2 regions of the Lysinibacillus sp. Ag94 genome follow, and region 1 is predicted to be linked to the other one. Evidence: riboswitches for the same ligand, from Rfam matches in the RefSeq annotation. Region 1 holds a riboswitch; the other holds the start of a gene.
What was found. A riboswitch is a leader RNA that binds a small molecule or an ion and turns the genes downstream of it on or off. The one in region 1 is predicted to bind cobalamin.

Region 1 (16,818 bases):
GCTTTTTATTTTTTAGTGGGAAAAGTTGCAGAAATGGAGGAGAGAATATGACAACACAACAAAATGATTTTTCAAAATGGTACATTGAGACAATCCAAAAGGCAGATTTAATGGATTATACACCAGTACGTGGCTGTATCGCATTCAAACCAGACGGCTATGAAATTTGGGAATATATTCAGCAAGAAATGGACCGTCGTTTTAAAGAGACAGGTCATCGTAACGCTTATTTCCCGATGTTAATCCCTGAATCCTTCTTCCAAAAAGAAAAAGATCATATCGAAGGTTTCTCACCTGAGCTTCCTTGGGTAACAGAAGCAGCAGGGGAAAAATTAGAAGAACGTTTAGCACTTCGTCCAACTTCTGAAACGATGATTGGACATCTCTATTCGAATTGGATCAAAAGCTACCGTGATTTGCCGGTCTTAATTAATCAATGGGCAAATGTTTTTCGTTGGGAGAAAAAAACCCTTCCGTTCATTCGGACATCTGAATTTTTGTGGCAAGAGGGGCATACAGCCCATATTGATGAAGAAGATGCACGTCAAGAAACAATGCAAATGTTAACGATCTATAAGGAAGTAGTAGAGGGTTTACTGGCCATTCCTGTCTATGATGGACAAAAAACACCTTCAGAACGTTTTGCAGGGGCGGTCGATACATTTTCTATTGAAGCAATGATGAAAAATGGGAAGGCCGTACAAGCTGGAACCTCTCACTATTTAGGGACAAAGTTCGCTGAAGCCTTTGATATTAAATATTTAAACAAAGCTAATCAGCATGAATACGTACACACAACATCTTGGGGCACTTCCACACGTTTAATAGGTTCAGTAATTATGGTTCATGGTGATGAGCAGGGGCTTATTTTACCGCCACGAATCGCACCAACTCAAGTTGTCTTAATTCCTGTAGGTCCATGGAAAAAGAACCCCCAAATTATAGATAAACTTGATGACATTTTTGCAGCTCTTAAAAAGAACGGAATTCGAGTACGTCTAGATGATTCGGACCAATCACCAGGCTACAAATTTAATGAATGGGAATTAAAAGGTGTACCAATTCGAATTGAATTAGGGCCACGTGATTTAGAGAACAACCAGGCATTGTTAAAAGCGCGAGATGAAGATGACAAGCAATCCATTGACCTGAATGACATTGTTGCAGCAATTGAGGCAGAATTAACAACAATGCAAACTCGTTTATTCGATAAAGCACGTAAATTCCGTGATGAAAACGCTCATACAAATATCGATACACTGCAGGATTTACAGCAGCATATTAACACTTCCAAAGAAAATGGAGCTATTTCTGGGTGGATTCTTGCTGGATGGTGCGGAGATGATGCATGCGAGGAAAAAGTGAAAGAAGAGACAAAATATACTTCTCGTAACATTCCGTTTAATCCACCAACTACGAAATCTACTTGTATTTGTTGCGGAAATGGCGCAAAGCATACAGTTTGGTTTGCTCAGGCGTATTAAATAGTTGTCAAATTTGCTTTCAAACACAAGTATTCAATTTATTGGAAATATGTCTATATTTCTAATCCATTATCTGACAGCTTTTCTAACTCTTATTGTTTCGTTCTAACTGTTTCGATTTCGTCTGAACGATAGGCTGTTTTTTTTACTTTATTGATGAAGGTGGTCATATCATCGACAAATGTTATTTGCACGTGAATGGCTCGTCATACAACTTCTTGCTATTCGCCAAGAACCATTGTAACTTTCATCATCCTTTCGCTACAGGAAAATTAGTTACAATTAGATGTTTCTACGACGAGTATCGCAGGTGAAGAAGCTTTTTGCGTGAAAGCGAAGCGTCGGCATTAGATTGTCACTATCCTCGTTATAAAAGAGATGTCTCAAAAAAGCTTTTCAGACATCTCTTTTTGTATTTTAGACTAGCTTGAATGAGAATGTTTGTTCTATAATAGACTTAACTTGAATCTAGACATTACAGTTTCCACAACAATTTATGAAAAATCGTTCAATTATTGAACAACTTTGAAAGCAAGTTCGAAGGCAATCCCTATTTCCGATTCACAATGGAATGTCTTAAAAATGAAAAAGTATAGCCACTAAGCTTTTTTTAGTACAAATCAATTTTATAGATGGGGACATGGAGTACTTGCTACAAATCGATTTTCGTTTTATTGATTTCAACAAGGAACGTAGAGCAGTGGTGAACAGAAAATGAAAGCTTATGCTCCTTAGTACTAGGGTCCAGTAGTGCGGATAGTTGGGTTCGGTTTGGATGCTTGAGGAAACCGTAAAACAGTGATAAGGTCAGTTAACAAATAAGGAGACTAATACAATGACAAATGATACTTTACAATTATCCCAGAAATGGCGAGAAGAGGGGTTACGTTATGCAAGTGAAATTAATGCCTACGTGCGCAGAGGATTAGAAACTAACTGGGAGGCACCAGGAGAGGAGCCAATTGAAGATTCACGCGGACAATTAGCTTCGCAAGTTTACCAGTTTATTAAACAGGCGAATAGAACAAAAGAACAGAAAACGCTCCGTGAACAGTTTCCAGCTGCTTCTTGGCCATTTCAGGAAACACATAGCCAACTGATGCGAGCTGTTTATCCAATTGCATTTCTCCATGATGGTGCATTACTTGTTGCAGCGCAAAATGAAGATTTTTCACGCACTGTCTATGTGATGGATAAACAGGAAGCAAACCGTATCGAGCACATACAAGCAGCAAGTTGTTCTGCGGATGGGCGCAACATTGCTTTGATGGATGAGCAAGGAGTTCGTATCGTACGCGAGCCCGATCGAGAGTTGAACGGCACTTTGCTGGCTACATACAAATGGGCGACAATCATCGACCAATTGCACGAAAAATACCCTGATATTGAGACCTTGCAGCCAGAAAGCTATCGAAGCGCAGATGTCATTCCATTCGCTGATGGCACGAAGTTGTTGGTGGTATCGCATGATGGCATTTATTTGATTGAGGAAACAGATGCCCTCTTGTTGCACCCGTCAGTAGAAAATATAAGGGAGTGGGCAGAGGAAGAGGATGACTTCACAGCAAGTTTAGCGATGCCACATGGAGCTGTTTCGCGAAGCAGCAGATGGCTGGCTTATGGAAGTCAAGATAGCGATCATATGTTATTAGATATGGAAAAGTATGTTATGCATTCGTTTGACCCGATGTCGAGTTATCCGCATTACAGCTTGTTCAGTGCCGATAATGAGCATGTTTGGTTCAATGCATGTCATTTTTATAATGGATGTACACTTGGTATTTCACTCCATGATCTTAAACCGGACAATAATGAAGAGCCCCTTTCAATAGATGAAAGTATGCGTGTATATGCCGGTGTTGCAGTGCAAGGGGGCAACATTTTGGGTGACGCATATGGATATTTACGAATGATTGATTTGGAGGGAAATGAACTTTGGCGTTACTTCGTATCTGGGACAATCAGTGGCATGGCATTAAACTCTGATGAGACAATATTGCTTGTCGGTACATACAATGGAATGCTACATATACTTGATTTAACAAGTACAGAGCCAAGTCCGTATGAGATTAGCACAAGTTCAATACGTGAATCGTACCGCTGGATCATCTGGGATACTCAGCAACCTCTGTACTGGTAGGTTTTATTTGCAAATTCTTTAAGGTTTATTTTATCAACATGAATGTATAAAAAAAGCTTTTACATATCAAGACGAAAAATTAACAATTGATTATACTTCTTGTAGCACTCTTCCGGAAATGTAGCAGGCAAACTAGAAGTGACATGGCGAAAATAAAACCAAATGGAATAAAGGCTATAATAAAGGAAAAGAAGTATCTACTTTCATGTCCATAAATGCGGACGTCAAAGTGGATACTTTCTTTTTTAAGTAGAGGTAGTTTGAACAGGGCATAAGAAGTACTAATATGTCTAAGCTTATTTTTAAGATTTGAATTTAATACATTAGATTTTTTTAAAAAAGCATCCTGAATACAAGTACGCGATGGACGAGAAGCTCAGCAAATTATTTGTATTAATGATTAGGGAATAAAACGAATGCAACTATCCCAAAATAAAAATTGACTGGACACTAAATGGTGTCGTATAATTAAGACACCATTTAGTGTCCAATTTAAAAGGGAGAGGAGATTTTGAGCGACAAGACTCAAGACCGTGATGTTTATGCTGCTATTGCTGACCCAACAAGACGTCAATTAATACGCTTGCTGGCAGATGCGGAAGAATTACCTCTTCACGAATTAACGTCGCAATTTCAAATGGGGCGTACAGCAGTTTCTAAGCATTTGGCGATCCTTAAAGATGCCGATCTCGTAATTGCTCGAAGGGTTGGTAGAGAAACGAGATATCGATTGAATGCCAAACCATTGCAAGAAATTCAAGATTGGCTATCGTATTACGAAGTTTTCTGGAAAGAAAGAATGGCTAGATTAAATCTTTTATTGGAGGAAGAAAAATGAAAGCAGATGTATCTTTAGATTATCAATTTACAAGTTCAATCGAGAAAGTTTGGAATGCATTAACGGATTCAGACACTCTTGCAAAATGGATCTGGAAAAATGACTTTAAACCAGTCGTAGGACATAAATTCCAATTCCGAGCTGAGCCAAATGAATGGTGGGATGGAATTGTCAATTGTGAGGTGCTCAAAGTAGAAGAACCTCATACATTATCTTATACTTGGGCAAGTGCCGGAGAAACAACTACTGTGACATGGACGTTGACGGAAGGTTCAGATGGCACTACACATTTACATCTTGATCAAAGCGGATTCAGTGAAGCAACAAAAGCTCGTCAAGGAGCAATCGAAGGAGCAAAATACGCTTGGATTAACAATGGTAATCAGCTCGAAAAAGTGTTAGCAGAACTGTAAACTATTTCTCCATTATGATACTTGCTTTTCTAAATCAAAAGCAGGTATCAAATAAGAAATGAATAAAATAAACTGTTCTTCAACAATCGGACGCTTTCGGAACATAGAAAGCGTCATTTTTTTAACTTCTTTCAGCCTTTGCTGAAAGAAGTTAAAGCCTCCGGCGGATGTCACGGAATCGGAAAGGAGTACTTTGTGCTTGCACAAAGCCGATTCCGGACGCAATTATGCCGAGGCATAATTGATTGGATGTCATAAACATAACAAATGCAGTTGAAGTTGTGCTAACATGACAATACTAAATGGAATGGAGAGAATATCCGATGAAAATAAATCAATTAATTGCTAACAATATAAACCGCTTAGATGTCAACTTGTCGGAAGATCAATCATTAGGAATTGCTGGATTATCAGGCTCTGGTAAAACTACATTTTGCCAAACAATTGGTGAAGAATCTAAGAAGCGTCTAGTTTCTTTATTGCCAAAGGCAGAATATCAGTATTTGTTTCCTACTATTATGGAAACGAATTTCAGTGCCATCAAGATGGAAGAAATGCCTTTAGTCCTTTTTCTCGGAAAATCATCCATTTCTACTAATCCACGTTCGACAGTTGGTACTCATACAGGTGTTTTTAAAGAGATACGTGAAAAACTGGCAGATAAGTTTGATCTTTCTCCAGAGGTTTTTTCCTTTAATAATGCACTGGGTTGGTGTCCTGCTTGTAAAGGGCGTGGTACGACTAAAAATGTCGAATGTAAAAAGTGTAAGGGTAAGCGCTATAATCCTGAAGTTGAGCAATATAAGTTTGAATTATGGAATCAACCACATAGTATTTCCGATATAAACAATTTAAGTATAGAAGCGATTTATTCCCTATCAGCGGAATTGGCGATTAGCGAGGAAAGACAACGTATTCTTACAAATATTATCCAAATGAATATTGGCTATTTAACGTTAAATCGGGTCATGGGTACCTTGTCTGGAGGGGAATTAACTCGACTTTACTTGGCAGAATTTATGGCTGCTAGTGAAAATACGGTCATTATTATTGATGAAATTTCTGTTGGTCTTGATCATCAAACACTGTTGAAAATTTTACAGCAAATTAAACAATTGGGCTATAAAAACCAAATTTGGCTTATTGATCATTCTGATACAGTGCTAGATACAGCGGATGAGCAGCTGTTCTTTGGACCTGGCAGTGGGAAATACGGCGGTAAAATTGTCGAAGTTTCACCACGTCCAGAACCAGTCTATTGGGAACGAAATCAGGCAATGCCTACTGACTATTATCAATTTCATGATCTTTACTGTCGTAATATTGAAATGGCTAACATTCAGATTCCAAAAAATAGACTCGTAACCGTTACAGGTGAATCTGGCTGTGGGAAATCAACCCTCGTCAATGAGTGTATCTCTAAGGACTTCCTAAAACGATATCCAAAAGATAAATTAGTCATGGTAGGACAAGACCGTAACCAATCAATTACAAGCCGTTCAACAGTTGCAACGTTCCTTGATATTAAAAAGAAAATGACGAGATACAGTGATGACATTGACGATATTTTCCAACGTTCCATTGAGGACATTATTGAGGAGCTTCCACATGAAGACATTGCTCATAAACGCTTAAGTTTATTAATTAAGCTGGGTCTCGGTTATTTAACATTAGAAAGAAAAACACAATCTTTATCGACAGGGGAATTTCAATGTGTTCATTTAGTGTCTGAGCTATTTTCGAACGCAAGAAACCCCCATACGCTATTTATTTTTGACGAGCCTTCAAAAGGTTTATCACAAAATATTTTAAACCAATTTATTGATAGTGTTAGGGACATTCTCAAAGACGAATCTGTTTCTATCATGATGATTGAACATAATGCTTATATGATTGAGAGCTCTGATTTTATCGTTGATTTTGGAAAAAGACAGCAGGAGCCTGTTCGACACCTTGATGTTGTCGGCCATGATGATTATTTTAGTCAACTTAACCGTACAGATAGTGATGCTTTATTGCATATCTCTTCAACACTTGCTTCAAAAAGTGGCATCCATTACTTAGAAGACAATCATATTAGCTATTTTAAAAATGCCGAAAACATTTATAAAGGCGGTATTTTAAAAAGTTTGTCATCAATGGCCCGTTTAATTTATGGTGAGTATGAATCAGCAACAATCGCACCAGTCGTCGCCATCGATCTAGAAAGACACTTATATAGTCAGTATAGTTTTTTATATGAAATCGGTGGATTAATTAACCATATCGTGGCTGCCCATCCGACGAATAAAGATACGAGAAGCTTCGATTTCTTTAGTCAAGAAAACCATTGTCCTAGCTGTTCTGGACGACTGCAAATTGAAAAATTTGATTTTGATATCGTCATACAAGATAAAACAGTGCCATTCTGGGATGGCTTATTACATCCAGACGTGATGGAAGTATTAAAATATTATCAATATCCGAAATTACAATTCCTCTTTGATGAGATCAAGAATGAACTGGGTCAAGATATTAGTAAAAGCTACAATGAAATGACAGAGGAAGAAAGACATACGTTCCTCTATGGTTATTGGGAAAAATCATTTTATGATAAAGCTAGTAAGTCCTCAAAAAAATGGGAAGGTTTTAATTTTATCCTTGGGCGTTATATCGTTATTTCGAAATCAATCATTAAAGAACAAATGAAAGAATCCAAAGAAATGATGGCCTGTCCAATTTGTCGGGGAGCGGTGCTAAACCATAAGAAAAAACTAACGTTTGGAGACACTGATATTCGCGAGATAATACATCAACCTATTGAACAGGTCATAAAAACTGTTGGGAACTTACCAGAGCTTGAAAAACTAAAAGCAATTGTAGGCGGCGATATGATTCTTACGGAAGATGTCTCCTTACTTCCTAGAGAAACACAAGTATCGTTAAAAATGCTGGAATTAGAGCTAGCAAGCTTTGCTGGTTATGAAATTGTTCTAAATAATGTTTTACCGTTTTGGGACAAAATTAAAGACAATATCGATGCAATCAGCAGCAAAAATTTAATAACAATTTGTGATTTTGCCAACATTGACGAGACGAGAGAAACTATTATAGATAAGTATTTCACTAATGGAAAATACAAAAAACTAACATACGTCTATGAAGCATTTGGCTACAAAAAAATTGTGACACAGATGAATAAAATTAAAGCAAGTCATAAATGTCCATTTTGTAATGGGAAGAAAGTCATATCAGAAGATAATCTCCATGATGGCGTCTATAAATTATCCGTACCATGTGTTAGTTGCTCTGCAAGTGGTATCAATAATGAAGGTCGAAAGGAAATTATCGATGGTGTAGACGTGCAAACATGGTTAACGGGCAAAGTAAGTGACGTTGTGGAAGAAAGCTTACGAACAGAGGCTGTTGCACATATTCCAATTTTTAACCGTATTCGCGAGTTGAATAAACGAGATATGATGGCCATTTACCAATGCCTAGAGCAAAACAAATAGATGAACGAAAGTTACTTCATATAGACTCATTTGCAATCATAAAATTGCAAATGAGTTTTTATGATATGCTGAAGATGAGCTTCTAAAAATCATTAGCAATTAAAGGGGAAAGATATGGATGGCAGAATTAATGGATTGGAAAAATAATACTCGAGGGCAGAAATTCATCGCTTCTTTTAGTGGAGGAAAGGATAGTGTCTTAGCCTTATATAAAGCAATGAAGGATGGAGAAGCACTTGGATTAATCGTCATGTTGGAGGAAGAAGGTGAACGATCAAGATCACATGGAATGCCTCCGGAACTTATACATGCACAAGCGAAATCTATAGGTTTACCTGTTTATACTGCAGCAGCAAGCTGGACAGAATACGAAATGGTATTTATGCGCCTTTTAGAAAAAGCTAAAAATCAAGGGGCTGAAGTGTTAGTAACAGGAGACTTAGATATGCCTGAACATGGTTGCTGGCATGACAAGGTTACGAAGAATGCTGGATTAAAACTAGGCATGCCTTTATGGGAGATGGATCATCGTGAAGCCGTTGAAGAGTTCATAAACCTAGGATTTGTTACAATCATTGTAACTGTTAATTTATCTTTAGGTATGCGCGAGGAAGATTTAGGGCGGACGTTAACCTATGAATACATAAAGGAGCTTGAAGCTCGGGGTATTGACCCTTGCGGAGAAGGTGGAGAGTTCCATACTACAGTATTAGATGGGCCAATTTTCAAACAACCTATTCCTGTTCGTAAATGTGCGATGATTAGAAATGGAGAATATGCTTTTTTGCCTTTAGAACTAGATCATTAACTAAATGATACAGATGCAGAAGAGTATAGTTGTAATTATTGGAATAAAAATTTCCCTACAGAGAATAACATAGGGCTCGTCCATCTATTTTGAGGTAGGGGTCTCATGTTATTTTTTTGTATGTAGATTGGTACGAAGAAAGGTATTCGGTATCCTACGTGTCATGGACATATTTACATATATGAAGTAGCATGCGATTTCTTCAGCACTTGTGCATTCTCCAAATGCGACTGAATCATATACTTTTCTTTTAAAAATATAAAAAGGGTCACCGGAGGATAATGACCCTTTTTAAATGTTCGAAGGGAAAGGATAACTTTATATTATCCTAAAAATCATGGGATAGATGGCGGTATTGGGTATTAATAGAATCCGATGAAGCTAGTGCCGACAATAATCAATAGAATGAATAGTACAACGATTAGCGCAAATGCTGAACCAGTACCATAACCACTACCGCTACCGCAATATTCAGACATAGTTATTACCTCCTTTCTACAATCTATAATATGAATAGTTGTTAAAAGGAACTGCGATATTTATCTACTCCTTGAATATAAATTTAAAAAAACTTCTTATATTGTAGTTCTGTCAATTTTATTTTGTAGAAATACAATATGAATATCTTTTGCTTCAAAATTTTCCACGTTTTCAATTAAACGCAAAGTACTTCGACAATTACAGCAAATTGAAGCGATAACGACTGTCTTGCGTATTAACACGCGCATACCTAATTTCAAATTTTCCGTTCTTCTTTATACTTTAACTATGCCAAAAAGGGCAACTTTACGTTAATTTAGTTATATTTTTGATTGTATTAGTAAATTAACAATAGTTAAACAATTGCGCGAATAATACTCACTAATGTTCCATGATGTGATAAGATGGGAATGTACGTTTGATTATTGCTGAAAAGTTAAAATTTAAGGGGGAGAAATGATTGGGCGAAACAAAGTATAGGCAAGTATGGAACTTAGATAGTCTGTTTCAAGGTGGCAGTAAATCATCACAATTACAAGAACATATAAGTTATTTAGAACAAGAAATTTCTGATTTCGAAGAAAAAGCAAATTCCTTTAATGTTCCTCAAAAAATAAACGAATCAATTAATATTGCAGTTTTAGTTGAATACATAGGAGATATTCGAACGAATATATCTCAAGCAAATTCTTTTATAACTTGCCTTCTTGCGCAAAGTCCAAAAGATCAGGAGGCTATTATTCTGCAAGGGATCATTACGACAATAAATACTCGTTTTGAATCGGCATTGAAAAAAGTGAAAAATACTCTGGTAAAAATTGATTACCATTTGTGGCAGGGTCTACTAAATACTGATGTTTTAGCAAACTTTAAGTTTATACTGAATGAATGGCGTAAAGATGGTGAGACAACCCTTTCAGATAGAGAACAACATTTAGTTTCAGACCTCATGGTAGATGGCTATCATGCTTGGGGGCAATTTTATAATTCTTTTATAAATAATTTTACGATTAAAGTTCAAATAAATGGAGAACAAAAAAATTTATCCGTCGGTCAAGCTATCAACTTACGTTCACATCCTAATGAAGACGTTCGTAAAGAATCCCATTATGCTTTAGAAGATACGTGGAAAGACAATGCAGAACTATTTGCGAAAATTTTAAATCATATTGCAGGCTTTCGATTACAAGTTTACAAGAAGTGTGGCTTTGATAATGTAATACAAGATTCTTTAATTAAAAATCGTATGAAGGAGGAGACACTTCATGCGATGTGGTCTGTCGTTAATAAATTTAAAAAACCCTTCACTGACTACTTAAATCAAAAAGCAAAAATAAATGGCTATAAAAAGATGCAATCATTTAACTTTTGGGCACCTATGACAACAAAAAAACAAAAATTTGAATACGAAGAAGCTGTTAATTTTATTTTGGAGCATTTTAGTGCATTCGGAACAGAATTAGAAAATTTCTCTAAAAAGGCATTTAGTGAAGGCTGGATAGAAGCTGAAGATCGTGCAAATAAGTCTGCTGTAGCATTTTGTTCAGGCTTTCCACTTTCGAAAGAATCAAGAATTTTCATGACATTTGGCGGTACAATTACAAATGTATTAACACTTGCCCATGAATTAGGACATGCCTTCCATAACGATGCAATGAAATCTATTAATGGCGTAAATAAACAATATCCAATGTGCATTGCTGAAACTGCTTCAACGTTTTCAGAGATGATTATATTAGATGCGGCAATGCAAAAAGCTACATCTACTAATGAAAAATTATTTTTGCTTGATGAGAAATTAAAGCGTAGTGTCATGAATTTCATGAATATTCATTCTCGGTTTTTATTTGAAAAGAAATTTTATGAAGAACGTAAAGAAGGCATTGTTTCATCATCACGCTTAAACGAAATGATGCAAGAAGCAATAGATGAAGGCTATGATGGTTCTCTCGATAATCCTTCACTGCATTCATGGATATGGACACCACATTATTATATGACACAATCTCCTTTTTATAATTTTCCTTATTCATTTGGATATTTGTTTGCATTGAGCTTATTTGCTAAGGCAAAAGAAAAAGGTAAAGAATTTGAAAGCTGTTATTTAGATTTGCTCCGTGATTCAGGAAGTATGTGCACAGAGGATTTAGTGATGAAACATTTAGGTGAAGATATCACTTCGGAAGCTTTTTGGAAAAAAGGAATAGAATTATGCATGAATGATGTGGATGAATTTATCAAATTAAGTAGTGAATGTATAAACTAACCATTCGTAAATGGAGTTTCCGGCTGGACTTACTGAATATGGTGAAAACATTAACCAAGCAACTAGCTGATAATTGCGAAGCACAAGATGTCCATTCAATCATTATTTGGGAACCATCCATATTTTATTAATGTGAGTTACCGTTTCGATAAAACGAAAGCCAATTTCCTGTACGTTAAGAAGTTGGCTTTGTTTGTACAATTTAAAAAAGATTGCTTATGCTCCTCTATATTAAACTAAATCCCTCGTAGCCATTAGGCTTAATGTATTCTCCTGTGGCAGCATTAAAGCCCTTTTCTTTCATTTTTGTTTGGTCACTATTCCATCCTATTACGAATAGAATAGTAACATTTCTCTGTCTATCTTTTCTAAGCATAAAATTATACCCTTTAGCCCAATTTTCACCTAGATAAATACCCCCGATTTTTAGAGCTTTTTGAAGCAATCCAGGTGAATCATCTTTAATATCTTTTATTTGTATAAACTCTTTTCGTTACATCATTTGTATAATCTATTTTTCCGTCATGAATGGTTACTTAAAAAGCTTTATTCGTTTCTGGACTCCAAATAAAATATTCCAATGCTTTCTTTTGCCGTTACTTCCTATTGATTTCCTAGGCTTTTCTAAATCAATATTTATTGCATCTATTAATTGAGCATTTTTATTCCATTTTAATGCTGGTGGATTTGCTAATTCAATCGCTTGTTTTATTAATAATTATTGCTGTTCATCGACTTCAAATGTATCTTTAGTTAATGGAAGGCAATTCTTTCCATTTTCCCAAGCGCTTTTTAGGTGTGTTATTTCCAAACCTTAATCAAATATTTTGCGTCGTTAGTAAAAACATTTGTCGAACATTTCTAAATGGCAAAAGGGATATATTGGATTTTGTAGAATACTATTAAATAACCTAAAATTTTTAATCAGGAGTGAGGGAATTGGAAGGTACTCAAGTGCAAAAGTCGTTGTTCAGTAAAATAGGCTATCTCTATTTACCAACTAATAATATCGATGAAACAATTGAATGGTACCAAAAAAAGCTTGGATTTAAGCTTAAAACACCAAAGTTTCAAGATGATATTGGGTTTGTAGCGGTATTAACACCGCCAGAAGGCTATGTTGTATTACTCCTTGTAGAAACAAAGGATCTTACAACAGCAAATTTTTTACGGGATGGTCGTCTGTATCAAACGTTTACGTTGAATTGTCCAGACCTAGAATATACACATACCACTTTAAAGAATAGTGGCGTAGAAGTTAGTGAAATTATTTGGCGTGGAGAAAATGCTAAATACTTTGTTTTTACTGACCCATCAGGTAATCATATTGAGGCTGCTTGGTCTGTATGGGATTAAGTAATAAAAGTTGGTGCTTTAGTATAAAAAGAAAGATTAAAAGGTTGTTTTCGATAAGGTTGTTGCTAGCTATAGGAGCAGATTAGTGAAACAAGAATATATAAATAGTCAATTGTAAAAAAATGCAGGAGGTGAGGTAATGGCCTTAAGAAAATATTTAAGTATTATTTCATTGCTATTATTTACTTTGTTCATTATTTTCGCCTATATTACACCAATTGAAGTGAACGGAACCTCAGAAATTGGAGACATTGTGGTTATTTCTTTAATAATAGCTTCATTTCTAACTGCATTTTTTAGCCAAAAGGGGAAGTTAAGAATTTTTGCATTAATTGTTTCCGTGATTCCAGTGCTTTTTCTACTAGGATTGATAGTACTACCGATATTTTATTTATTAGAGCAATAAGCGGGTACGTTCTTTAATATTAATATTTATTTCACGAATATCTAAACAAAAAGACAGAGTTCATTAGGTGAAAAAGTATTATTGCGTTATTTGTTTCTTGGTTTTTTGCAGAAAATTGATAAATTAAGTGGTGATAAAGTGGACAATGCAAATGAAAATAAGCGAATTCTTTATGCGGTTTTCGAGAATGAAATTCAATTGCCGATTTTGGATATTACACATCCCCTTTTCAACGCAAGTATTGATGAACAGGCGTATCATTTGAGCTGTCTTAAGTCAGCCAGGAGCATTGAATCATTAAAAAAGATGCCTGGCTTTATCCGCAACATCTTTGTGAAAATGTCGAATGTTGACAATTCCTATCTTAGTGGCATGCGTACTTTGCTGTATAAACTTGGCCCCGATTTAACTAGAGGGATAAAATTAGGTTTCCGGGATAAGTGGGCAGTGAAGCAAACTTCGTTCATGGGACTCCGGATCAGGCTAAGGGATCTTTGTCGGTGCCAGTCGGAAATTTTGCTAGCCCAGCTTAAGCAATTCCCTGAACGGAACCTTTGTTTCTTTAATATCGCTGGAGGGGCCGCTACCGACAGTATCAACACCCTAATTCTCATTCAAGAATCGGACCCAGAATTACTTAAGGAACGCAAGATTGAAATCAATATTTTAGATATCGATACTTATGGCCCCAATTTTGCCAAGCGATGCATCGATGCTTTGAAGCAACCCGGGGAACGCTTTCATGACCTGGACATTGCCCTCAATATTATTCATTATGACTGGAGTCAACAAGAGGCATTATTAAAGATGAGTTTAGAACGTTCCGACTGGATTCAACTCTGTTCATCGGAGGGTGGTCTATTTGAGTACGGTTCGGATGCAGCCATCATTGAAAATCTAAACCATTTCTATACTAACTCCCCGGCGGACGCTAGGGTCACGGGTTCATTAATTTTCGACCGGGCGCATGTAAATCCGGGATATTTAGGATTTACAGAGTTTATTGGCGTGCAAATCCAATATCTTGGGCTAGAGGGATTGCAGCGGATTTTAACCAAAACCTTGTGGGTTTTGGAAAAATCCCATGAAATTGATACGATCTATACGTTGTTTTCATTAAAGAAAGCTGACATATGAAGTAAAACAGGCAAAGGTTAAGAACCTGGCCTTATTGTGTTAGCCATTACTAGTAGGTTTTTATTATATTCAGAATATAAAATTGACGCGAACATTAGAGCATGATATGTTTAATACTAATTTCATAGCAACCATTACAAGTTTGAGTGAAATAAGCTTTCATTCAATTAAAAGGAAAATGGGTGTAAATCCCATGCTGTCCCGCAGCTGTAAATGAGGAGTTTTGTTTCGATAACCACTGAGAAATTACTTGGGAAGGTGAAACAAAATTATGATTCATGAGCCAGAATGCCTGCTTGTAAAGAGATTCATTGATGATCTACGAAAGATAGGGAGATGGATAGAGGCTTACTTATAGTAGTTATTCTGTCCTTATTCTTTTGGAATAAGGTTTTTTTATGCCTTCTTTCAATCTTTAGATTCATTTAGTGCACCACAAACAAAGAAGGAGACAGAAAATGAGATTGACAAAGTATTTACTACCTTTCACGCTTATTTTGATGTTCAGTTTACTCACTGGCTGTACAAGCAATGAAAAGGGAGAGACAGCATCGAAAAAACAGACAGACGAAAAAATGATAACGATTGGGTGGCCATTAGATGTAGGTTCATTAAATCCCCATACATATTTACCAAATCAAATGACAGCACAAGCAATGGTCTATGAATCATTGGTTGACTATAATGATGATGGAACAATTACGCCGAAACTAGCAGAAAGTTGGGACATCTCAAAGGATAAAACCTCTTATGTTTTCCATTTGAGAAAAGATGTCAAGTATTCAGATGGAACAGCTTTTAATGCAGATAATGTAATACGCAACTTTGATGCTGTTTTAGCAAATCGTGATTTGCATTCGTGGATGGGTATGGTTAACCATATTAAAGAGGTAGTGAAAGTAGACGATTATACAATTCGTTTGCAATTAGATGAACCGTATTATCCTGTTTTAAACGAACTTGCCTTTGTAAGACCTTTCCGTTTTTTAGGGGATAATGGATTCCCAGAAGGTGATGCGACCCAAGATGCAATGAAAGCGCCAATTGGGACAGGCCCATGGGTTTTAACAGATTACAAAAAGGATGAATACGCTCTATTCAGTCGCAACGACAACTACTGGGGGGAAAAACCTCTTGTAGAACAAATAAAAGTAAAAATCATCCCTGATTCAGAATCGATTTCATTGGCCTTTGAAAACGAAGAATTAGATTTAATATATGGTCGAGGCATTATTAGTTTAGATAACTATACGTATTTAAAAGATAGTGGAAAATATAAAACCGCTACGTCTGAACCTTTGTCTACAAAAGCGCTACTGTTCAATACACAGTCTGGCCCTTTAGCAGAATTGAAGGTTCGCCAAGCGATTCAATATGCAATCAATAAAGAACAAATGGTTGATAGTATTACACATGGTACAGAAAAAGTTGCCAATACACTATTTTGGGATGCTATTCCTTATGCCAATATTGATTTAGCGCCAATTTTATATAATCCAAAAAAAGCGCAACAATTGTTAGATGAAGCGGGATGGAAGCTCCAGAAGGGTGAAAAAATTCGCTCTAAAAACGGACAGCCACTAACATTAGATTTAATCTACATTGCTACAGATGCAATTCAAAAGCCAATGGCGGAACTAATGCAAGGTGAACTAGCAAAAATAGGGGTACAGTTGAATTTAGAAGGCGCAGATGTGATGGTAGGTCTGCAAAAATTAATGGATAATCAGGTTGATATTAATTTCTGGCGTACAAATGGACCACCAACAGATCCACATAGCTTTGCTAATGAATCAGCTACACCAAACGCTAATGGTGTCTATGAAGCGAAATTAGGCTTACCAACTGCCAAAGAAATCGATACTAAAATTCATCAATTATTAGTAGGTACAGATGAAAAAGAGCGCGTGCAACTTTATACGGATATTTTAACAATGTTCCATGACCAAGCACTATTCTTTCCTATATCTTACGAAACAAATAGCGTGATTTATCA
Region 2 (16,818 bases), 1.1 Mb from region 1:
TAGCTGCTGGTGGTGTTAAGCTACGGCGAATACCTTCAAGACCAGCTTCTAAAATAACAGCCATCGCTAAATATGGATTAGCAGATGGATCCACAGAACGTACTTCTACACGAGTTGAAAGACCGCGTGCTGATGGAATACGGATAAGTGGTGAACGATTTTGAGCTGACCATGCTACATAACATGGTGCTTCATAACCCGGTACAAGACGTTTATAAGAGTTAACTGTAGGGTTTGTTACTGCTGTGAAGCCTTGAACGTGAGCAAGGACACCTGCCATGAATTGCATCGCTGTTTCAGAAAGACCTAGTTCAGTAGATTCATCGTAGAATGCATTCTCTTTGCCTTTAAATAATGAAACGTTGAAGTGCATACCAGAGCCTGCTTCACCGAATAATGGTTTTGGCATAAATGTAGCATGTAAACCGTGTTTACGAGCAATTGTTTTAACAACTAATTTAAACGTTTGGATATTGTCACAAGCTGTAATTGCATCTGCATATTTAAAGTCAATTTCATGTTGTCCTGGAGCTACCTCATGGTGAGATGCTTCAATTTCGAAGCCCATTTCTTCTAGCTCTAATACGATATCACGACGGCAGTTTTCGCCAAGATCAGTTGGTGCTAAGTCGAAGTAACCACCGTGGTCATTTACTTCTAGTGTCGGTTCACCTTTTGCATCTAATTTAAATAAGAAGAATTCTGGCTCAGGCCCTAAATTGAAGCTTGTGAAGCCCATGTCTTCCATTTTCTTAAGGATACGTTTTAAGTTGTTTCGTGGGTCACCAGCAAATGGCTCGCCTTTAGCAGTGAATACATCACAGATGAAACGTGCTACTTTCCCTTTTTCAGAAGTCCAAGGGAACACTACGAAAGTATCCAAATCAGGATATAAATACATATCTGATTCTTCGATACGTACGAAGCCTTCAATAGATGAGCCATCAAACATCATTTTGTTTTCTAGAGCTTTGTCTAATTGGCTTACAGGAATCTCAACATTTTTGATTGTGCCAAGAATATCTGTAAATTGTAGACGAATAAAGCTTACGTTTTTTTCTTCGATTAGACGTTTAATGTCCTCTTTTGTGTATTTACCCACAGTTTTCCACACTCCTATAAAATGTCTAGCTTTTTTATCATTACCCTACCCTATTAATAAAGTAATTAACGATGTTGCTTTTTATTAATAGAATCGAGATAAATCCCCACGACGGATGGATGATTTTTGCATGCGCTGCGCTTGAAGCATTTCCTCACGCATGATGCGACGCAATTCTGAGTCACTTAAATTTTGTTCATCTGTTGAAACAGGTTCATTCTTTTTAGCGAACAGCTTTTTAATTTTTGCCATGTTCATACCCTGTTCCAAGTAATCTTTTATTTCTAGCAATACATCGACGTCATTTAATGAAAACATTCGACGGTTACCTTCTGTTCGGTGCGGCTCAATTAAATGGTGTTCTTCATAATAACGAATCTGACGTGCCGACAGCTCGGTCAATTGCATTACGATATTCATAGATAATAACGGCATAGTTCGTCTAATTTCACGACTCATTTAAGTCCCCTCCAATACCTGCTAATAATATAACGAAAAATTTACACTGTCAACCACTCATGTAAGGTTTCCTAACATGAATTAAAATAATTTTTTCGAAATGACCAAAAATTATAAAAAACGAAGATTATTATCCTAACGTGGAGATTGATTTACGTTCCGATTTGGCGCTTCCCCTAGGGCGTCCGATGTGTCTTAATTCTACGTTTAAAAAAAATGATATCTTCAACATTTCATCTATAAATAAAAAACTATTCAAAATAGAAATTTTGAATAGTTTTTTACCTATTTTTGGATTTTTTGAACAGCACTACAAATTGCAAATTTTACGTGTTCGTATGTTAACCCACCTTGAATAAATGCTGTAAATGGCGGACGAATAGGACCGTCTGCTGTAAGCTCAATACTAGAACCTTGAATGAATGTTCCAGCTGCCATGATGACATCATCCTCATAGCCAGGCATATAAGCGGGCTCAGGCGCATAGTGCGCATTAATTGGTGAATTCGCTTGAATTTCACGGCAAAAAGCAATCATTTGTTCCGCAGTTTGGAAAGAAACCGATTGAATTAAATCTGTACGATTAGCATCATAGCTTGGTGATGTATTCATACCAATTTCTCCCAGCATAGCAGCCGTGAAAATCGCACCTTTTAAAGCTTGAGATACAACATGTGGTGCAAGGAAAAATCCTTGATAGAAATCACCAAGCGTATTTAATGTTGCTCCTGCTTCAGCACCTATACCTGGTGATGTCATACGATAAGCACATTTTTCTACTAAATCTGCACGGCCAGCAATATAACCACCAATTTTCGCTAAGCCACCGCCAGGATTTTTAATGAGTGAGCCTGCTATTAAATCAGCCCCAACCTCTGTCGGTTCCTGTGCCTCAACAAATTCACCGTAGCAATTATCAACGAAAATAACTGCATCCGGTGCTAATTCACGGATTTTTGCACACATGTCTGTAATTTGCGAAATGGTAAAGGATGGGCGTGTTGCATAGCCCTTCGAACGTTGGATAGCAATCATTTTTGTGTTTGGTGTAATTGCAGCTGCAACACCTTCCCAATCGATCGCTTGATTATCGATTAAATCCACATGGCTATAACCGATTTTATAATCTTTTAACGAGCCAGTATCTTTATCGCCACCATCCACTATTGATTGCAATGTATCATAAGGCTGACCCGAAATATAAAGTAATTCATCACCCGGACGTAGCACGCCGAATAAGCTAAGTGTAATTGCATGTGTACCAGAAATAATTTGCGGACGTACAATGGCAGCCTCCGCTCCAAAAACCTCTGCATAAACTCGTTCTAGATTGTCACGCCCCTCATCATCATAGCCATAACCATTAGACGGGTGCAGATGATAGTCACTTACTTGATGCTTTCGGAACGCGGCAAGCACTTTTTGTTGATTGAAGAACGCCATGTCTTCTACCTTTGCATGAAAAGGGCGTACCTTTTCTTCTATTTTAGCAGCTAATGCTAGTGTTTCTTCTGATAAATTGGTTGTAAAAGTCATACTGTTCTTCTCCATTTCACATTTGTTCAAATCCTATCTTAACAATTTGTGAGCTTGCCTGCAAAGCTTGCTAATTTCATTAGGCACTAAGATCAGGACTCGGCATAATTACGTGACATCCAACGAAGGCTTTCATTTCTTTTTAGCTATGCTTTTGCGACAGGCACAGGGTGTTTGGATACCTTTAAGTAACTTAAATCCGCATTCATCTCATCCACCTATAGTGCTGGGATATTTCTGTAACTGCCGTTTCACTTACGTTACACAAAACATTTGCTGAAAAGAAGTTGAATTACGAACTTAAAGTTTTAATTCTGCTATAATAAAATATTTAGTATCTGATAATTCCAAATCATAAGTCGATGCTTTTTTTTGCGAAAACTTGTAGATACAGTAACTAATCTACAACAACATAAAATGATTTATTCACATAAGGGGTGAAAGGGTTGGCTTGGGAGGTTTTTAGTATCATTGGCACAATTGCCTTCGCAATTTCCGGGGCAATAATTGCAATGGAGGAAGAATACGATTTATTCGGTGTATATATACTCGGTATCGTAACTGCTTTTGGTGGTGGAGCTATACGAAACTTACTTATAGGTTTACCTGTAACAACACTGTGGGGGCAGGATAGAATGTTCCAAATTGCCATTGCAGCTATTACGCTCTTTTTTTTATTTCCACATCGACTCATTCAGCATTGGCATCGTTGGGGCAATGTCACTGATGCTATTGGATTATCGGCATTTGCGATTCAAGGTGCCCTTTATGCTGTGAAGCTCGACATGCCTATTAGTGCCGTTATTGTAGCTGCTGTCTTAACAGGGTCAGGTGGTGGAATTATTCGTGATTTATTAGCTAGACGACAACCATTAGTCCTCCGCGATGAAATCTACGGTGTTTGGGCAGCACTAGCCGGGCTTATCATAGGACTTCAACTATTTTCAGGGGATATCTTTTTATATGTATTATTTGGTGTGATCACAGTACTAAGAATACTTTCATATATGAAGAAATGGCGTCTACCGTTACGGAAGTTGAATAGAGCATAGTTAAACTGTTGCATAATAAAAGCCCAAATCTGAGAATTTGGGCTTGAATTTTTAAATTCATTTTTCTTAGCGGTTCTATCCATCACTTTGACCGTTCTATTCAACGACTTCGGCTGTTCTATCCACGATTTTGATGGTTCTATCCACGACTTCGGCTGTTCTATCCACGATTTTGACGGTTCTATCCATGACTTCGTTTATCACACACCGTGATCTGCAAATAAAGTTACTTTTTCAACAGCAACATTGCTTCTTCTAAAGTAGCCATATTTTTCATCATAGAGCATGCTGCGTCCAAAATAGGAAAGGCTAAAGCTGCACCAGAGCCCTCCCCCAATCGCATATTCATCTGTAACATCGGTTCAACTCCGAGCATTTCAGCGGCAATTTTTGCACCTGGTTCTTCAGAGGCATGCGAAGGAATGATATAGTCTTTTACGTTAGGTTCAAGTTCGTAAGCGATAAGGGCAGCGATGGTAGAAATAAAACCATCAATAACAACAGGTTTACGATATGCAGCGGCAGCAAGTATCACCCCAGCCATAGCGCCTATTTCTAATCCACCAACTTTTGCAAGAATATCTATAGCATCATCGCGATTTGGTTTATTTAATGCAATAGCATCATAAATGACTTGTACTTTATGCGCTATTCCCCCTGGTCCAACACCTGCACCGAAGCCTGTCACTTCATTCGGATGACATTCACGAAGAACCGATAATATGGCAGCACTCGGTGTTGTATTACCAATACCCATTTCACCTGTCCCGAGTACATTTATCCCATTTTTTATTTCTTCCGTAGCTACTTCAATTCCTACTTCAATAGATTGAATGGCTTCTTCCCTTGACATAGCAGGGCCCTTTGCCATATTGTCTGTGCCATATTTAATTTTTTTTACAATAACACCAGCATCAAGAGGAATATCTTCTTTTACGCCAATGTCAACTGTAACAATTTTTGCATCTGTGATTTTTGCGATAGCACAGACACCAGTTCCTCCTCTAGGAAAATTTAATGTTTGAAAGACTGTCACATTTTGTGGATTAGATGTAACCCCTTCATCACAAACTCCATGATCTGCTGCACAGACAATAATTGCTTTATTAGCAATCGCAGGAAATAGTTCGCCTGTAATTCCGGATAGTTGCACAGCAAGGGCCTCCAGTTTCCCCAAGCTTCTAGGTGGCTTGCAAAGTGCATCTATGCGTTCCCGTGCCTTCTCCATCATTTTGTAGTCAGCACTTTGAATGTTATGAATCGTCTGTTGTAATAATTGCATTGAAAATTTCCCCTTTCTTTTTTGCCCTTGTAACTTGAAGAATGATTTAGAGAAAAAATAAAAAGCCTGTAGTTTATTCCATAACAAATAAACTACAGACTTTTCCATCATCTATATAACCGAAGCAGATAGGCAGGTCTCCTGGCTCAATTTCAACATTTCATAGAACCTTCCCAGAACGATGCTAGTGGCATTCTCTATGAAACTCCCTTTTACAGTGGTGGGACCGCTAAAGCTTTTCACTTTATTCCCTATTCTCCCGCAATGGGCACCTAATGCTTTTATGCAATTACTTTAAATCTACGTCAAAGTAGTTTTTGTGTCAATATATTAGTGGAATTGCATATTTCTTGCAAACTTTTCTTAGTCACATCAGGCTCTACACCTTTCAATTTGATATGGCTATTTTCAACTCTTTATGCTCCGTATCCGAAAAAGCTCCCTACTGCCAAAAAGGCATTAGGAAGCTTCCTGTCCATCTATTGTTGTGATATCGTCTTTGTTTTATCCAATTCACTCAGAAATGTTGCGCTGAGCAAAAGAATAGCGCCGATTATTTGAAGGGTTGCCATTTTTTCTCCTATAATCATCGTCGAAATCACTAATGATGTTAGTGGATCAATATAGCTTAATATAGCTATACTTTGCCCTTTTAGATGACGCATTCCAAAAAAGAACAGATAGAAGCCGATTCCAGCATGGACAATGCCCAATGCGATCAGTAAACTAATTGATTTTATATCGATTTGCATTACTTGGAACCCATTAGTCCCAAAAAGGTAAAGAGCAAGGAATAACGCTGCTAAAGCAAGTTGAATAATCGTATTATCAGGCTCTTTTAATCCACGAATATACTTATTGGTGAATGTTACTACTGCATAGAAGCAAGCTGCAATAAGGCCGTAGACAATACCAATATAATGTTCGTTTGTTTCGGTAGTTTGGCTTTGAACGATAAAATACAGTCCTACTAATGCAACACAAACATAAAAAATTTTTTTCAATATTATTTTTTCTTTTAAAATGATAGGTGACAAACAAATCACTAGTACTGGAGCAAAATAGTAGCTTAGAGCTGCATTGGCGATGGTTGTTTCCTTGTACGCCTGGAAAAGGAAAATCCAATTACCACATAAGGCAAAGCTCGAAAGTACCAACGGCCATTTATTTTGCAAAATAGTTGTTTTCGTAAATCTTTCTTTTTTAGAAAGGAACACCAATAGTAAAAAAACAGAGCCAATGAGACTCATCCAAAAGGCAATTTCACTTGAAGGCAACTTAATATATTTTGCAAAAACACCGACAGCTCCAAAAATAATCATTGATAATATAAAAGATAGTTTTCCGCTCATTTCTAATTCCTACTTTCTACATGTATATAGTGTTCGATATACAGTAGAATCTATTGAGAATTAGCAAGCTTTTATTGAATGCCTAAACAGCAGATTCTACTGTAAAGGCATTGTTGGAGGTGCTATTGTTCGATACATATGAATCCCTCCTTGCATATTGCAATCATAACACATTTTACCAAACAATAACGAACTCCTTCAATTTTATATCAACTCGAATGTATAAGAAAAACCCTCGTCTACATTAAATAGACTAAACTAATAAGAGGGTATTATAAGGACTTCCATGCCAGGATTGAAACATTACGAGAACAGCAATCACAAGTACCTACACCCAAACAAGTAATACATCTGTATTTACAGTTTCTAAAAAAGTGGCTAAACGGAAAAATGACTAGACAAAGGATGTCTAGTCATTTTTCATAGTTGTACCTTTTGATTCTCACAATAATTACAACACTCCATTAAAGAGGTGTTTGTATTTATTGTTCATTATTTTGAAAGGTGTTCTTCCCCATCTTCATTAATAATATAAGCGTGAGCATTTGCGGCTTCTTCAATTTCATTAAATGCCCAATGTGTTGCTTGAGTATCTAAGAAGCTTGGTTTTGTGACACCATGTAATGGACCACGTTCAAACATACGGTTCATCATGACAACCGCTTGCGCACGTGTTAGGTGCTCGTCTGGTGCGAAGCTTCCATCTTGACGACCGTTAATAATGCCGGCGGTACGGTTTGCTTCAATAATCCATTGTGCCCAATGACCTTTTGTATCGTTGAATGTTAACTCTACATCTTCTTCTATTTGTAGGTGCTTATAGTTCGCAACCACTGTTGCCATTTGTGCACGTGTAATGTTCTCGCTTGCACGGAAATTACCATTCATATCCCCGTTCATAATGCCTCGCTCTTTCACAAATGCAATAGCTCCTGCTGCATAATGATTACTTGGAATATCTTTGAATGGTGCATAATCTACTGTTTGGTCATCTGTGTAGCCTAAGATACGTGCAATCATCGTTGCTACTTGCGCTCGAGTCACGTTTTTCTCAGGACCAAACGTACCATTCGGGAAGCCTTTAATATAAGCCTCATGCTTACTTACTGTTGATTTCTCGAATTGAATAACTGTAAATGTGCTAAACTTGTCCACTGTGAAGCGTAAACCAAGTTCTCCATTAGGCATTGTCACCATTACAGGGAATACAACTTTTTTCTCGCCATCCGAATGTTCAATAAACACCGCAAGACGCTCTAAAAATGCTTGTCGTTCTGCTGAGGCTGTTGGCACTTTCAAGCCTTTTAGTGGTAGTGTCACTTGTACCGAACGACTAGGCATATTCGTTTCAATCGTCATTGGACGAGCTACTACACGTACATTTTTGCTTTGTAGTGTTTCACGGACAACTTTTTCCACTCTAGCGCGTTCTTCAATTGCCTTGCGCTCACTTTCCTTCTTCACAGGTACTAAGCGAAAGTAGAAGTTGTCATCCACACCGTTCATCGAGCTTAGTGGAATCGCAATCAATCCATTCTCTGTGGCAATTTCTAACGATAATCCGTTTTCCCGTAGTAATTTTAGAGAGTGCTTTGGAATTTCTACTGTTACTTTATCCACTTCATCTTTAACATCTGGAATGACGATACGTGCGATGTTATTGCCAATTTGTTGTGCTTTTTCTACAGCTTCTTGGGCATTCGCTTCTGTTAATGCCACGAAGTCTGTGATTTCACCGCTGGCATGTTTTGTACGTTCAATTTCCACCGTTGTTTTTTCCAGTGGGTTGTTGCCATCAATTTCTAATGCCACTTTTATTTTCGTTGTTGTTGTGCCCGGTTCAGTCGTTGTTGGTGGTGTTGGATTCGGCGTCCATGTACCACCTCCACCGCCTGTGTATGCTTCACGATATACTTTAATTGTATAGTGTCTCACATTACCATTTGATTCTGTCACTGTGATGACAATTACATTTTCCCCTACCTGTAGTGGAATTTGTTCAAGAGTACCTGGCTGCCCATTAACAGTTGTCGTCACTGAAGCACCTTGGTTAATTGGTGTTGCTAAGAACGATAATTGTGATGTTGCATAATCGACGTTCATTGTATAATTTGTCACTTCTGATGAGAAGCTTGGACTTAATACACCTTGTGATGGTACTAATGAGCCTAGACCTGGTGTTGTGAGAGCAGGTCTTAAAGCATTTTTGGCTGCCGTTAAGTCAGCTAACGCTTGATCCACTTCTGCTTGTGTTGCATTGGCATTGTCTAATACTTTTTGGGCTGCTTTTAATTGATTTTGGTAGTTTGCCCATGTTTCTGGCGTGTACTTTGATGCGACTAAACCTTTTGCTTCATCTACTTTAGCTTGAAGTAGCGCTTTATTAACAACAGCTGGTTTTTCTTGTAATGCTTCGCGTGCTTTTGCTAATGCTGCTTCTGCTGCATCTACTTCGGCTTGTGTCGCATCACCTTTTCCTAATACAGCTTGAGCTTTTGCTAATTCTTCTTTGTAAGCTGCCCATGTTTCTGCTGTATAGTCTGCTTCTTTTAAAGCATCAGCTTTTGCTATTTCTTCTTTAAGTGCTGTTTTATTAACAGCATCTGGTTTTTCTTGTAACGCTTCGCGTGCTTTTGCTAATGCTGCTTCTGCTGCATCTACTTCGGCTTGTGTCGCATCGCCTTTTCCTAATACAGCTTGAGCTTTTGCTATTTCTTCTTTGTAAGCTGCCCATGTTTCTGCTGTATAGTCTGCTTCTTTTAAAGCTTCAGCTTTTGCTATTTCTTCTTTAAGTGCTGTTTTATTAACAACACCTGGTTTTTCTTGTAACGCTTCGCGCGCTTTTGCTAATGCTGCTTCTGCTGCATCTACTTCGGCTTGTGTCGCATCGCCTTTTCCTAATACAGCTTGAGCTTTTGCTATTTCTTCTTTGTAAACTGCCCATGTTTCTGCTGTATAGTCTGCTTCTTTTAAAGCATCAGCTTTTGCTATTTCTTTTTCAAGTGCTGTTTTATTAACACTTGGTTTTTCTTGTAACGCTTCGCGCGCTTTTGCTAATGCTGCTTCTGCTGCATCTACTTCGGCTTGTGTCGCATCACCTTTTCCTAATACAGCTTGAGCTTTTGCTAATTCTTCTTTGTAAACTGCCCATGTTTCTGCTGTATAGTCTGCTTCTTTTAAAGCTTCAGCTTTTGCTATTTCTTTTTCAAGTGCTGTTTTATTAACGACTGGATTTTGTGCTGTTGCATCTACTGTAAAGTCATTTACAGGCACACCACTTGTTCCTTTTAAGTTACCTTGAGTAGCATCATATTTGACTGTTACTTCTTTGCCTGTTACGTCTGTCCCATCTGGCAATGTAATAATGACTTTCTTCGCATCAGTTGGATCAACTTTAAAAGTTGCATTTGTAATATTATGATCACCAACTGTAATCGTAAAGCCAGCTCCATCAGTCAATACGATGTCTTTGTCAAACGTCAGGGTAATTTGATTGCCACCTGCTTGTGCTTGCTCAAGTGCCGCATTTTCAAGTTTTGGAGCAGGTGCAGCGAATGTGAAATACTGTCCGTTTGCTAATGTTGCTTTTGTTACATAGTATTCTGTACCAGCAACTGTCACTTCCGTAGTCATTGGGTAAGCTGTAGCAGTAGTGAAATCTGCCTCACTTGCTCCTACTAATAATGTTGTACCAGTTGGCACAGAAGCTTTTGGTATCGCAATATTTACTTCACCAATACTACCCGTATTTTGCACTTTCCAAATACGTTCAGCATGATTTTTTCCTGTATTGCCAATCTGCTTCGTAAATTTCAATTCGGAGCCGTTATCGCCCCAAACTAATGCTTGGTGATCAATTAAAAGATTATCAGCAATCGCTTCGTTTTTCTCGAACAATGACGGTCCAATACCAATAATCAGTCCTAATGTATCATTTGTTGCAAGACTTTGTTTTTGATGCAGGTCTTGCGCATTTTCACGAGCAATACCAGCAATGTTATCGCTATAACCCGAATTTACTGTTTTATCCCAGATTGTTGTACCGTCTGAGAATAAGTAACTCGTACCAATCAACGATATTCCATATTTAATTGCTAGATAAGAGTTAATTTTTTGTTTATCTAGAGCTGTTAAAGGGGATGTATAAACGATAAATTCGCCTATTTGCCCGTTAAAATAATTTTTCTCAGCTCCATTTTGATTTTCTGCACCAATTGTCATCGGATCTTTATTACCTGTAATTTGAGTAGTTCGATTAGGTGCAGTTATTAGACTCTGTCCATCCCGATAGATGGACTGTACGCCTTTATCCTCAGTAGCTAAACTTAGATTATTACTGTAGTTCAGATTCCAAATATAAGGTGTAGCATCTATTTTAGCTTTAGCAATAACACGAGTACCGCCACCATTCACATCCCACATTGTTCCTGAATCCCCGTAAGGTATATGAGCTTGTATTCTGTTACTAGCGCCACTACCTGGTACTGATTGCCAAAAAAGACTGTTAGCTAAGTTTGTTTTATTTTTCGCCACAACAAATACATTAAAGTCATGGTAAGTCTTTTTATCAAGAATACCATCCGAATCTACCAAAGTACCATTCTTACCATCGAATTGCACTGCTTTGTTAAAGTTTAATCGGTTGCTGTCATCATTTAAAACAGGTTGTTTACTAACATTCCCTTGTACGAAACTATTATTATTTGTACTACGATCTTCCCATGTCTTGACGAAACCACTGGAAGCAGTTATTCCTTTATCTGCACTTAACCATAGAGCTGCACCATTTACACCAGCTGGACCTGGTGTAACTACTGTAATTTCTTTTGTTACTGGTCCGAATTTTATATCACCTTTTGATGCGGTTACCTCTACTGGATACACTCCATCTGGTATATATGTGTCTGGTGTTACACTCCAGTTTCCATCTGCATCTGCTGTTACTGTTAAGGTGATATCTCCTACTTTTACAGTAACTTCCGAGCCTGGTGCGGCTGTACCTGTAAATGTTGGTTTACCTGTTGTCACTGTGCCTGTTGGCGAGGTTAAAGCCAATGCCCCCCATATCAAACTATTCGCTCCATCATAGGCAGCAAAAAGATCTGGATTGTTATCGGCATGTAGATTCCCAAGCCCTTTCAAACCGGCTTCTGTTGCTTGTCCAAACTGACTTCCCACAATCATACGATCTTGAGCGGTAATTCCAGCTTTTCCAGTAAAGTTACCGTCTAAAGTAAGAAGTGAAGGGGCTTTCAAATAAACATTTTGCTCAGCTTCCCCTTTTGTATTCCCCGTGATGACTGCATCGCCCGAAATAGAAATTTTACCAGCGTTCACATCAACTCCACCACCAATATTGCTGGTGATTTCGCCTCCAGTCATCTCGAATGTTGACGCAGCATTACTTAAAATGATTGCACTGCTATCATTTGTGGAATTACCATTTTTTTCAATCTTTCCGCCAATCATTTTTATAGTTCCAGGAAACATATATATGGCATTTCCAGTGATATTGTTACGTATAATCGTTCCGTCATCAATAATCAATTTTGCATTAATTCCCTCAACATTTAATAATCTTCCTCGGGGCGCAGGGGCGGGAGATCTTTGGGCACCACCGTCAAAAATAATATTTTTTAAAATAAGTGTACCACCCTTAACATTTACGATTACATCTAATGAGGGAGTGCTGTGGTTACCAGTACGCTGAATTACAGCAGGAGTCGAGCTTTCTGAAGTTAGTGTAACTGTTTTGTTTGCATTAAATGTAGTATATTTTGTATTGTCATTACCTATCTCAATATCATCCTTGATATAAATAGTTCCCTCACCATTGATAGGAATAGCTGAATAAGCTTTGTTCAATGTCGCATACGGATTCGCTGAAGTCCCATCACCATTTGCATCATCACCATTGTTAGCTACATAAACTTCCTTAGGAAGCTCCGCCGCCTGCACCTTCTCAGGAACTCCTATCATCGTAAAACTGCTGACGATTAGTATGAGCGAGAGCATCAATGCTAAAGAACGTTGCCACCATTTCTTCTGTTTCGTTTGCACTTTTAAACCTCCATCAAAAACTTCTAGTTGTTTTCAATTTATTTCTGCTTCTTGCACCGCTATCACTTTTGAACTTTCAATATCTCTATAAGATACAAAATCAAAGTCCATCATATATACCCAATGTGACCCTACTTAACTAACAGTAGGAGCTGCTTTTGCTTTTTGTGGAGTACCACAAGGAACGCTACTCTTGACTAATGCTGTGGCAAGAAATCTGTTAAGCAATCGTTTCTACCATATTGGTTGCTTTTTAGTTTGTAAGTTTGTACCTCCAATCCTTGAAAAAAGTGTCATAGTTTTTTATGAATAGAACTTCTCAACCTCCTTGTATGAACTATATCTATTCCAAGATATCTGGAGTTTTTCGACAGATTCCTTGACTTTTAACTATAAAATATCGACCTATACAAAACCTTTACAAGTCACAATGTGCTCTTTAGACATTGGTTATACAAGCTTCTACAACAAAAAAAGGCAATGTCGTTATTCACATCACCTTTTTTCTCATAAAATTTTTATTAACTTTACAAGTCTTCTTATATTTATAATTAAACAAGTAAATATTTACCAATACCAAATATCTTTTTATTATGGGGTTTTAAGGAGGGGTAAGTTATGAAGAGAAGAAGCCTTACGCTTTTTAAATTTTTGACAGTTTTGACCAACCTTTTTCATACTTATATTAAATAACGTATCAACCTAAAACTTCTACCTGCGAAATTGCACTCATTTCATTTTTCCAAAGCCTCGATACCATTTTTCAACTTCCTCACTTGGCTCCATTGCTACATCCTTTAGCATGTTCTTTAATAGCCAATATTGCTCCTCAACAGCAGCTGCATTGTTCAGTAAATGATAGAGCCTCATCAACGTAAAATAGCTATCTTCCTCATCAGGGGAAAATAACTGCACTTTTTCTTGAACCTTCAAAGCAGCAAGGTAGTTCTCATTTTTAATATAATATTCACTTAATTGTTGCGCATGGGATACCCATAAACGTCTTAGTCGTTCTTTTTCGCTTTCTGACCATAAATAATCGCTATCCCCTAAATAATCCCCTGTATAACTTTGAAATACTTGCTCATGCACCTTTGTTGTACCCTGTTCGAGTGGTGGTAAAGATTTTAATTGTGTTAGCCATTGCTCTACATCGATTACAACATTTTCTATCAATAATTTATAGCCTGAATTCAATAATGGACTAGCGATTTTCACTCCATCTAACCCATAATTCCCCAAAGTTTGACGGATGGTATAAATAACTGTATAAAGCTGTTTAGTGGCCTTTTCCATATCAATTTCTGGCCAAAATAGCTCTAAAATAAGGTCTCGATGAATTATTTCATTACGATGAGTAAGCATATAAGCAAACAATTCTTTTGCTTTTGATGTACGCCACTTCATTAAGTGTGCATCACCATTAGCCATTACTATCTTCAGCCCCCCCAATAGCTGAATCATTTTTTGCTCAGTTGTGTTTGGCTGATTCTTTTCGATAATCCGTTGAAGTCGTTCCAATGTTTTGTGTAAACGTATCTTTTGCACAGGCTTTAGTAGATAATCAATAGCATGCAAATTAAAAGCATCTATCGCATATTTATCAAAGCCTGTAGTAAAAACAATTTCCACGTTTGGTAACAGTTCTTGAATTTTTTCACTAAGTTCTAGTCCGTCCATATCAGGCATTACAATATCTAAAAATACAACATCAGGTTGAAGAGTTTGTATTTGAGCAATCGCTTCTAGAGAATTTGTATATTCTCCAACTATGTCGATTTCCGGGACATTACTTTTTTCAAGTAAGTTTTTTAGTCTTTTTAATGGTAGATGTTCATCATCTACTATCACAATTTTCATTACATATTCTCCTTTAATGCTAATCATCTTATTACACTTCATCTAAAAAAGGTACATAACCTCGCTAAAATAATAACGTATATTTCCTTTTTATGATCAAAGGAAAGCCAATAGAGCTTATTAACATACTGAAAGATTTACCACCTTTCTTAGCAGATACTACTCGGATTCAGATTATTAATTAATGGTAATCTTGAACTAGGCTTAAGTTTAGTTACATTGCAGATTTCATCTTTCTTAAGAGCCCACATTTAAGTTCTCATTACCAGATTCACAACATTCCTTAGATTATCAGATGGTTCTATACAACTTCACTTATTCTGATCTTAAGATTTAGTTCTATGAATGAAACAGCAAAAATCCAGCTTTATCTCAACATCTTTTATTTTTAAAAGAATTAAAAAAAACCTTACTTTTGAAGGAAAAATAAACTTTTTTATCGTAAACTATTATTTATGATGAAAAATAAAATATTTTCCAAAAGAAATACTATTTTTATAGTTTCTGGGTTATTCTTTTGTTTTCTAACTTTTTTACATTTTACTTGGATGAATTTTACTAACATTGCAACAGGAGTTGATGCTAAACAAGGAACGGTTGATTTAAGAAGTATTGATACAAGCCATAATTTCATAGTTAAGCTACAGAGGGAATGGGAATTCTATCCTAACGTCCTCCTCGCTTCAGAAAATGCCCAATCAGTTGAACAAAATAAGGTTTATACGAATCAACCAGAATCTTGGGATCAATATTTTAAAAATAATGAGAAAGTTCATTATGGTTCATATCGTTTAAAAATTTTAAAAGACCATTCTTCACCACAGATGTATGGCATTACGATCCCAGAAGGTTTAGCACCCTATGAGCTTTATATAAACGGTCAATTCATTGGAGGACTAGGAAATCTTACAACGAGTCATACTCAAACTGCTCCGATTGGCAGACCTATAACTTATTATTTTACGCTTAATACTATTGAAAGCGAAATTATCATACAAGGTGTTCAAACAAATCCTTATGTACAAGGTGGTTTTCAACGAGAAATTATTCTTGGCGATCTACACTCAATGGAACAATCGAAGTCTTTTTCCATTGAAACTCAAATGGCCGTTTGCCTAGTCTTTCTAATTTACGTACTATTTGCAATTTTACTTTGGGGTATGGGCATTCGAAATAAAACTTTATTTTATTTTGCCATGATTACTATTTCAGCTTGTTTAACGGTACTCACTTCAAGCAATAGAATATTATTTAGTTATTTACCAATAAATTGGATTTGGGCAAACAAACTAACCTATTTCTCTTATATACATAATGCGTTATTTTTTGTTTTATTACTACGTGAATTGATGAAGGAATACTCTAAGCCTAAAATATTAACTATTGTCCCAACGGTATGTGCTTTCTATTTATTATTTATTGTAGTAGCTCCCATTGAATATATTTTTAAAACCAAAATGATATTTATAGTACTTTTTATCGTCTCTCCTATTATTATAACTATTTTCACATTGATTATAGCTTTAAAAGGTCAAAAAGGCGTCATATTTTTATTATTAACAGGAACAGCAATGGCAACCAATTCATTATTTTTACCTTTAAGACAAAACACAGCGTTACCTTATAGTCATTATCCTTTTGATATATTAATTGGAATAACTGCATTATCTGGATTTTGGTTTACAAGTTATTTTCAAACAACCTTACAAACAGAAAAGCTTTCTGCGAAATTAAAAAAAGAAATAACTACTAAAGATTATTTTCTGGCAAATACCTCTCACGAACTGCGCAACCCTTTGCATGGCATGATGAGTATTGCCCAAACGATGTTAGCTAAGCAGGTAGATAAAGACGATCAAAATGATTTAAAACTAATGGTAAGAATCGGAAACCATATGACCCACTTGTTAGATGATTTATTGGATTTAGTAAAATTAAAAGAAAAAACTCTTCAACTACAACTAAAACCTTTGAATGCTTATAAACTCGCAAGTGGGGTTAGCAATATGTTTCGTTTTATGCTGAAAGGAAAGCCAATTGAACTTATCGTACGTATACCCAGTAATTCGCCATTTGTTTTTGCCGACGAGACACGGCTAATTCAAATTTTTGCGA

Region 2: another riboswitch for cobalamin. It lies ahead of cobT (nicotinate-nucleotide--dimethylbenzimidazole phosphoribosyltransferase); the one in region 1 lies ahead of nikA (nickel ABC transporter substrate-binding protein).

Annotation. Positions count from the first base shown of each region.
Region 1 is NZ_CP096780.1:2,332,294-2,349,111, forward strand. It holds gene proS (proline--tRNA ligase) at 48-1,484, shown strand; gene MY533_RS10780 (PQQ-binding-like beta-propeller repeat protein) at 2,320-3,624, shown strand; gene MY533_RS10785 (ArsR/SmtB family transcription factor) at 4,136-4,462, shown strand; gene MY533_RS10790 (SRPBCC family protein) at 4,459-4,875, shown strand; gene MY533_RS10795 (ATP-binding cassette domain-containing protein) at 5,199-8,369, shown strand; gene MY533_RS10800 (Dph6-related ATP pyrophosphatase) at 8,488-9,177, shown strand; gene MY533_RS10805 (YjcZ family sporulation protein) at 9,540-9,656, opposite strand; gene MY533_RS10810 (M3 family oligoendopeptidase) at 10,118-11,923, shown strand; gene MY533_RS10815 (hypothetical protein) at 12,150-12,299, opposite strand; gene MY533_RS10820 (VOC family protein) at 12,863-13,279, shown strand; gene MY533_RS10825 (histidine kinase) at 13,419-13,685, shown strand; gene MY533_RS10830 (hypothetical protein) at 13,776-14,822, shown strand; cobalamin riboswitch at 14,944-15,137, shown strand; gene nikA (nickel ABC transporter substrate-binding protein) at 15,281-16,818, shown strand, end outside.
Region 2 is NZ_CP096780.1:1,187,959-1,204,776, reverse strand. It holds gene glnA (type I glutamate--ammonia ligase) at 1-1,102, opposite strand, end outside; gene MY533_RS05300 (MerR family transcriptional regulator) at 1,187-1,561, opposite strand; gene MY533_RS05295 (methionine gamma-lyase family protein) at 1,847-3,097, opposite strand; gene MY533_RS05290 (trimeric intracellular cation channel family protein) at 3,544-4,149, shown strand; gene cobT (nicotinate-nucleotide--dimethylbenzimidazole phosphoribosyltransferase) at 4,376-5,431, opposite strand; cobalamin riboswitch at 5,545-5,722, opposite strand; gene MY533_RS05280 (DMT family transporter) at 5,911-6,783, opposite strand; gene MY533_RS05275 (DUF8202 domain-containing protein) at 7,276-12,843, opposite strand; gene MY533_RS05270 (response regulator) at 13,573-14,703, opposite strand; gene MY533_RS05265 (ATP-binding protein) at 15,252-16,818, shown strand, end outside.